Regions from separate parts of the Niveispirillum sp. BGYR6 genome, predicted to be linked through region 3. Evidence: riboswitches for the same ligand, from Rfam matches in the RefSeq annotation. Region 3 holds a riboswitch; each other region holds the start of a gene.

Evidence for each region. A riboswitch is a leader RNA that binds a small molecule or an ion and turns the genes downstream of it on or off. The one in region 3 is predicted to bind thiamine pyrophosphate.
Region 1: another riboswitch for thiamine pyrophosphate. It lies ahead of thiC (phosphomethylpyrimidine synthase ThiC); the one in region 3 lies ahead of thiO (glycine oxidase ThiO).
Region 2: another riboswitch for thiamine pyrophosphate. It lies ahead of PCJ49_RS10145 (ABC transporter ATP-binding protein); the one in region 3 lies ahead of thiO (glycine oxidase ThiO).

What each region holds. Positions count from the first base shown of each region.
Region 1 covers NZ_JANLNL010000009.1:68,601-70,860, forward strand. The annotation lists gene PCJ49_RS17835 (transporter substrate-binding domain-containing protein) at 1-735, shown strand, start outside; TPP riboswitch at 785-913, shown strand; gene thiC (phosphomethylpyrimidine synthase ThiC) at 986-2,260, shown strand, end outside.
Region 2 covers NZ_JANLNL010000003.1:417,878-420,137, reverse strand. The annotation lists gene PCJ49_RS10150 (acetoin utilization protein AcuC) at 1-647, opposite strand, end outside; TPP riboswitch at 765-870, shown strand; gene PCJ49_RS10145 (ABC transporter ATP-binding protein) at 866-1,636, shown strand; gene PCJ49_RS10140 (ABC transporter permease) at 1,633-2,260, shown strand, end outside.
Region 3 covers NZ_JANLNL010000011.1:174,386-176,645, forward strand. The annotation lists gene thiS (sulfur carrier protein ThiS) at 1-177, opposite strand, end outside; gene thiO (glycine oxidase ThiO) at 190-1,347, opposite strand; TPP riboswitch at 1,343-1,451, opposite strand; gene PCJ49_RS20285 (methyl-accepting chemotaxis protein) at 1,616-2,260, opposite strand, start outside.

The DNA.
Region 1 (2,260 bases), on a different contig from region 3:
CCGCCCCAGGGGGGCGGGCTGGGGAATACCGTCCGGCTGGTCTGCGGTCCGCTGCCCTATGTGTCCGATGGGGAGCGGTGTGACAGCGGCATCGGCGCGGAGCTGGCCCGCCGCGCCTGCCAGGATGCCGGCCTTTCCTGCCAATTCGAACAATTCCCCTGGCCCCGCGCGCAAAAGGAAATTGAAACCGGGCAGGCCGATATTCTGATCGGCCCCTATTTCACGCCGGATCGCGCACGCTGGATGGTGTTTTCCAGCGATTATTTCTATGTCGACCAGATCAGCCTGTTCCGGCTGCAAAGGGCAGATGGGGGAGCCCCCCCACCGTCCGGCAGAATCGGCGTTCCCTTGGGGTGGGCGGTGCTGGATGGCTTGTCCAGCCTCACCGGGGCGCAGGTGGAACCGGTGCGCAATGTCGATATCGCCTTTAACCTGCTGACAAATGGCCGGCTGGACGGGGTGGTTGCCCATGCGCGCGCTGTGGCGCGGTTTCAGCAGTCCCGTCCCTCCCTGCGTTTTGAGCCCTATGGCCCCACGCTTTCAGAGCAGCGTTCCTATATGGGCTATGGCATCGCCTTTGCCTCCACCCCGGTCCGCACGGCGTTCGAGGCGGCCTATACAGCCCTGTTGGCCAGCCCGTTCTATGCCGACCTGCTGGCCCGTCACCGCCCCATGGAAGGCATGGTGACGGAAGTGGCGGCCCGCGCCCATCAGTTTGTGCCATCCGGCCCCTGACCGGCCCCACCCATCTGCTTGACAGGGCCCAGGCAATTCTTCACTTTCCGAACCGTCCAAGGGGAGCCCCGGCAAGGGGCTGAGATACCGCTATGGTGCCGTTCAACCGGCATTGGCGCGGGAACCCTTAGAACCTGATCCGGGTCGTACCGGCGTAGGGATGGGATTCATATAGGGGCCTTATATCTGCCCCGCCTATGAGAGCCGCCACGCGCGCTGCCCGGATCTCCATCATTCGAGGGAGGTCCAGATGCCAGATAGTCTTTCCATTCCCCAGGATTTCAGCGTCACCACCGGGCCCTTGCCGGCCAGCCGCAAGGTGCATGTGCCGGGCACGCTGTTTCCCGATATTCGCGTTGCCATGCGGGAAATCGACCTGTCGCCCAGCGCCAACGAGGCGCCGGTGCGCGTCTATGATCCGTCCGGCCCCTATACCGATCCGGCCGTGAAGACCGATATCCGCAAGGGTTTGGCCGAACTGCGCCGCGCCTGGATCGAAGGCCGCGGCGATGTGGAGGCCTATGCGGGACGGGAGGTGAAGCCGGAGGATAATGGTCTTCGCGTGGGCCAGGAAAGCCCCGTGCCCCTGTTCGACCGTGCCAGCCGCCAGCCGCTGCGTGCCAAGCCGGGCCGCAATGTCAGCCAGATGCATTATGCCAAGGCCGGCATCATCACGCCCGAAATGGAATATGTCGCCATCCGGGAAAATCTGGGCCGCGCCAAGCTGGCCCAGCAGGCCGCCCGCGATGGGGAGGATTTCGGCGCGTCGATCCCCGATTATGTGACGCCGGAATTTGTGCGCGATGAGATCGCCCGTGGCCGCGCCATCATCCCCAACAATATCAACCACCCGGAAACCGAACCGATGATCATCGGGCGGAATTTCCTGGTGAAGATCAACGCCAATATCGGCAATTCCGCCGTCACCTCCTCCGTCGCGGACGAGGTGGATAAGCTGGTCTGGGCCACCCGCTGGGGGGCCGATACGGTGATGGACCTGTCCACCGGCCGCAATATCCACACGATCCGCGAATGGATCATCCGTAATTCCCCCGTGCCCATCGGCACCGTGCCGATCTATCAGGCGCTGGAAAAGGTCAATGGCAAGGCCGAAGACCTGACCTGGGAAATCTTCCGCGACACGCTGATCGAGCAGGCCGAACAGGGCGTGGATTATTTCACCATCCATGCCGGGGTGCGCCTGCCCTATATCCCGCTGACGGCCAAGCGCGTGACCGGCATTGTCAGCCGGGGCGGCTCCATCATGGCGAAATGGTGCCTGGCCCATCACAAGGAAAACTTCCTCTACACGCATTTTGAGGAAATCTGCGAGATCATGAAGGCGTATGATATCGCCTTCTCCCTGGGTGACGGCTTGCGCCCCGGCTCCATCGCCGATGCCAATGACCGCGCCCAGTTCGCGGAGCTGGAAACGCTGGGCGAGCTGACCCAGATCGCCTGGAAGCATGATGTGCAGGTGATGATCGAGGGGCCGGGCCATGTGCCCATGCACAAGATCAAGGCC
Region 2 (2,260 bases), on a different contig from region 3:
TGGATGGAGACGGTCAGCACCCGTTCGTCATCATGAAAAGCATCCTGCACCCCATCACCATGATGGGCGTCCAGATCGATATAAAGGATGCGGTCCAGCCCCTGATCCAGCAGGGACAGGATGCCCAGCACGGGGGCATTGAAGAAACAGAAACCACTGGCCCGGCCGGGCCGGGCATGGTGGGTGCCGCTGGCCGGGCTATAGACGACACCGCCATCGCGCAGCAGCTCAGCCGCCTGGATGGCGGCACCCACGGCGATGGCGGGACGGCGATACATTTCCGGGAAGACCGGGTTTTCCAGCTTGCCCAGCCCGTAACGCTGGGCGGTCTCCAGATCGACCCGCTGGTCGCGCTCCGCCTGCTGCACCGCCGCGATATAATCGCGCTCGTGAAAGCGGGCGAGCTGCGCCTCTGTCGCCATCGGGCTGTCCAGATAGCGGGATTCGTCCAGCCAGCCCATGGCGCGGGCCAGATCCATCGCCACCGTCACCCGGGGGATCGACAGGGGGTGTTTCTTGCCATAGCTGGAATGGCGATAAATCTCCCCACCCAGAAACAACGGACGCAACGCCGCCGAGGGTTTCGGCAGCGGTTCGGGCGCGGCATCAACAGCCGCAGGCGGGGCGACGGGTGCATCCAGCATCATGGGCATAATCCTATGCTGCGCCGCCGCAGGATGACAATGGTGGCCGTTACCCTGCCGCCTAGGCCTAGCCCATCGTTCAAGTCGCTTGTTCCCCTGTCACGGCAATGCAATAACCCAACATTCACTGGGGGGAGCCGATGGGCGGCTGAGAGGTTCCGTGCCGGAACGACCCCTGGAACCTGATCCGGCCAAGACCGGCGTAGGGACAGTGAGACAAGATGCCGCCGGGCGCCGATCCGCATTCTCCCCCCTCTCCCGCCATCCAGATCCGTCAGGCAAGCCTGGAACTGGGCGGACGTCTGCTGTTCGACGGGCTGGAACTGCACGTGCCGGCGGGCCGATTCTGTTGTCTGCTGGGCCCCAGCGGGGTGGGCAAGACCACGTTACTGCGGCTGGTGGCCGGGCTGTCGGCCCCTCAGGGCCGGACAAGCATCAACGCCGATGATGGCCAGCCGCTGGCCGGTCGCATCGCCTGGATGGGGCAGCAGGATCTGCTGCTGCCCTGGGCCAGCGTGCTGGACAATGTGATGATCGGCATCCGCTTGCGCGGGGGCCGGCCTGACAGCGCCGTGCAGGCGCGGGCCTTGTATCTGCTGCAACAGGTGGGGCTGGAAGACCGCGCCAGCGACCGGCCGGCCGCCCTGTCCGGCGGGATGCGCCAGCGGGTGGCCCTGGCCCGCACCCTGTTTGAAGATCGGCCAATCGTGTTGATGGACGAGCCTTTTTCCGCCCTGGACGCCCTGACAAGGCTGCGCCTGGGCGGGTTGGCCGCCCGGCTGCTGGCAGGTCGCACCGTCCTGATGGTGACGCATGACCCGATGGAGGCGTTGCGCCTGGGCCATCAGGTGCTGGTGCTGACGGGGCTGCCGGCCAGCCTGTCGGCCCCGATCACCCCCCCGGATGCCCCGCCGCGCCCGCCCGACCTGCCGGAACTGCTGCATTTGCAAGGACGGCTGCTGGCCGAACTGGCGCGGGAGGTCGGGCCATGAAGGCGGCCTTGCGCGCGCTGATCACCTTTGCCGGCCTGCTGCTGGCCTGGGCTTTCCTGGTCCGCTGGGCGGAACTGCCACATTACATCTTGCCCGGGCCGGATCGGGTGGCCGCCCGGCTCTGGTCCGACCGGGCGCTGCTGGCCGATCATGCGTTGATGACCCTGGCGGAGGTGGTACTGGGCCTGTTGCTGGGGACGGTGTGCGGGGTGCTGGCGGCCCTGGCGTTGATGGCCTCCACCGTGGCACGGCGCTGGCTGCTGCCGCTGCTGCTGGTCAGCCAGGCCGTGCCCGTCTTCGCCATTGCCCCGTTGCTGGTGCTGTGGCTGGGCTATGGCATGGCGTCCAAGGTGGCGATGGCGACGCTGATCATTTTCTTCCCCGTCACCGCCGCCTTTTACGATGGTCTGCGCCGGACCGATCCCGGCTGGCTGGATCTGGCACGCACCATGGGCGCCAGCCCCTGGATGCTGCTGCGCCATATCCGGGGGCCCGCCGCCCTGCCCGCCCTGGGGGCCGGGCTGCGCGTGGCCGCCGCTGTTGCCCCCATCGGGGCGGTGGTGGGGGAATGGGTAGGGGCGTCTTCCGGGCTGGGCTATCTGATGCTGCACGCCACCGCGCGGG
Region 3 (2,260 bases):
TTCAACCTTGTCGCCGGGGGACAGCACCGTGTCGGCCCAGCGGGCGCGCGGCAGCACCGTACCGTTCAGCGCCACGGCGATGCCGCGCGCCTGCGGGTCGATCCCGTCCGCCGCCATGATGGATGTCAGCGCATAATCCGCCGGCTGGCGATCCTTGCCATTCACATTGATCATCATCTCTTTCCCAGTTCAGGCGGCCGCCGCACCGGGGCGGGCGAAGCGCGCGGCACCGAAGCCGGCGATCTTTTCGTCCAGTTTGCCGGTCAAGACCAGATCGGCAATGGTATGGGCGGTCACCGGGGCCAGCAGAATGCCGTTACGGTGGTGACCGGTGGCCAGCGCCAGCCCCTCCACCCCCTCGGCCCAGCCCAGGATGGGCGCATCGTCGCGGCAGCCGGGGCGCAGGCCATTCCACATTTCCCGGATCGGCAGTTCCTCGATCCCCGGCAGGGTACGCCAAGCGGCCTCCAGCAGGGCCAGCACGCCGCCCGCCGTCATCTGCTCGTCAAAGCCCTTTTCCTCCGTCGTGGCACCGACGATCAGCGTGCCGTCGGCGCGCGGCACCAGATAGCATTTGGGGCCCCAGACGACATGGTTCAACAGCGGGGCGGCCGGGTCCATGGCGATGGACAGCATCTGCCCCTTTACCGGGCGCACCGGTGGCGGGGCGGGCAGGCCGGGCAGCAGGCGCGACCAGGCCCCCGCCGCCAGCACCACCTTGTCCGCCGCCTGCACCCGGTCGCCCAGTTGCACGCCGGTAACGCGGCCGGCGCTGATCTCCAGCCCCGTCACTGGTGTGCCTTCATGCAGGCGTCCGCCGGCCCGGGCCAGGGCCACGCGCAGCGCCGCTGTGGCCAGACGGTTATCCACCTGCCCATCGCGGGGGGAATAAACGGCGGCGGCCGTGCGCGGGTTCAGGAAGGGCTCCCGCTCCTTGGCCTGGGCACCGGTCAGCCAGTGGATCTCCAGCCCCAGCCCGCGCTGGAACTCGTAATTGCTGCGCAGCGTTTCGACATCGTCGCGGGTCAGCGCCACCACCATGGTGCCTTCGCGGCGCAGGCCGACGGGCAGGCCGCTGGCCGCTTCCAGTTCGGCGGCGAAGTCGGGCCACATTTCCCGGCTGGCCAGGCAGAGCGGCAGCAAGGGCTGTTCGCCCGGCTCCGCCTCCACGGCGGCGGCCAGCATCCCGGCGGCGGCACGGCTGGCCCGCTGGCCGGCAGCGGCGTCGCGTTCAAAAATATCGACCGACGCGCCGGCCAGCGCCAGCCGCCAGCCAATGGCCAGCCCGATGATGCCGCCGCCGATGAGGGCGACGCGCGGTTGTGATGAAGACATGGTGAGGGACATGGCTAAACATCCTCCCTTCGCCGGCATGACCCGGATCAGGTTCGATGGGTATGATCTCAGCCGTGCCGATGCATTCACCGGCCACGGCACCCCAGATTGACGATAAGAAGAGTCATGGGCCTGTCACAGGGCGAAAGCAAGGCCCGGACATGGCCGTCACCCATGCTTGGCACAAATGGAAAACCCCGCCCGGTTGCCCGGACGGGGTTGGAAAGGCTGCGTTTCCGGGGGCTGGAGTGGGGTTCTGCTGCCCCAGCCCCCGGCGGCATTACGCCGCGATCAGGGTTTTGACGAACTTGTCCACTTCCACATTCAGCACCTCGGACTGGCGCGTCACGTCGGATGCCGTGCCATGCACCGAACTGGCGGCCCCACCGGTATTGGCGGCGGCCTCGCTGACCCCCTGCACGGCGTTGCAGACGGCCTGGGTGCCATTGGCCACATCCTGCACCCGGCGGGCGATCTCGTTGGTGCTGGCCTGCTGTTCCTCAATGGCGGCGGCGAGCGCCGTGGTGATCTCCCCGATCTTGTCGATCGTGTAGGCAATGCGGTTGATGGCGCTGACGGCGGCCCCGGTTTCCCGCTGGATGCTGGCAACCTGGGCGGCAATGTCCTCCGTCGCCCTGCCGGTCTGGGTCGCCAGGGTCTTGACTTCGCTGGCCACCACGGCGAAGCCCTTGCCGGCCTCCCCGGCGCGCGCCGCCTCAATGGTGGCGTTCAGCGCCAGCAGGTTGGTTTGCGCGGCGATGCCCTGGATCAGCGTCACCACTTCTTCAATCCGGGTGGCGGCACCCTGCAGCCCATCCATGGTGCGGGTGGTTTCGGTGGCATCTTCCACGGCGGCGCGGGTGACATTATTCACCTCCACCACCTGCCGGGCGATTTCGGCGATGGAGGCGTTGATCTGTTCGGT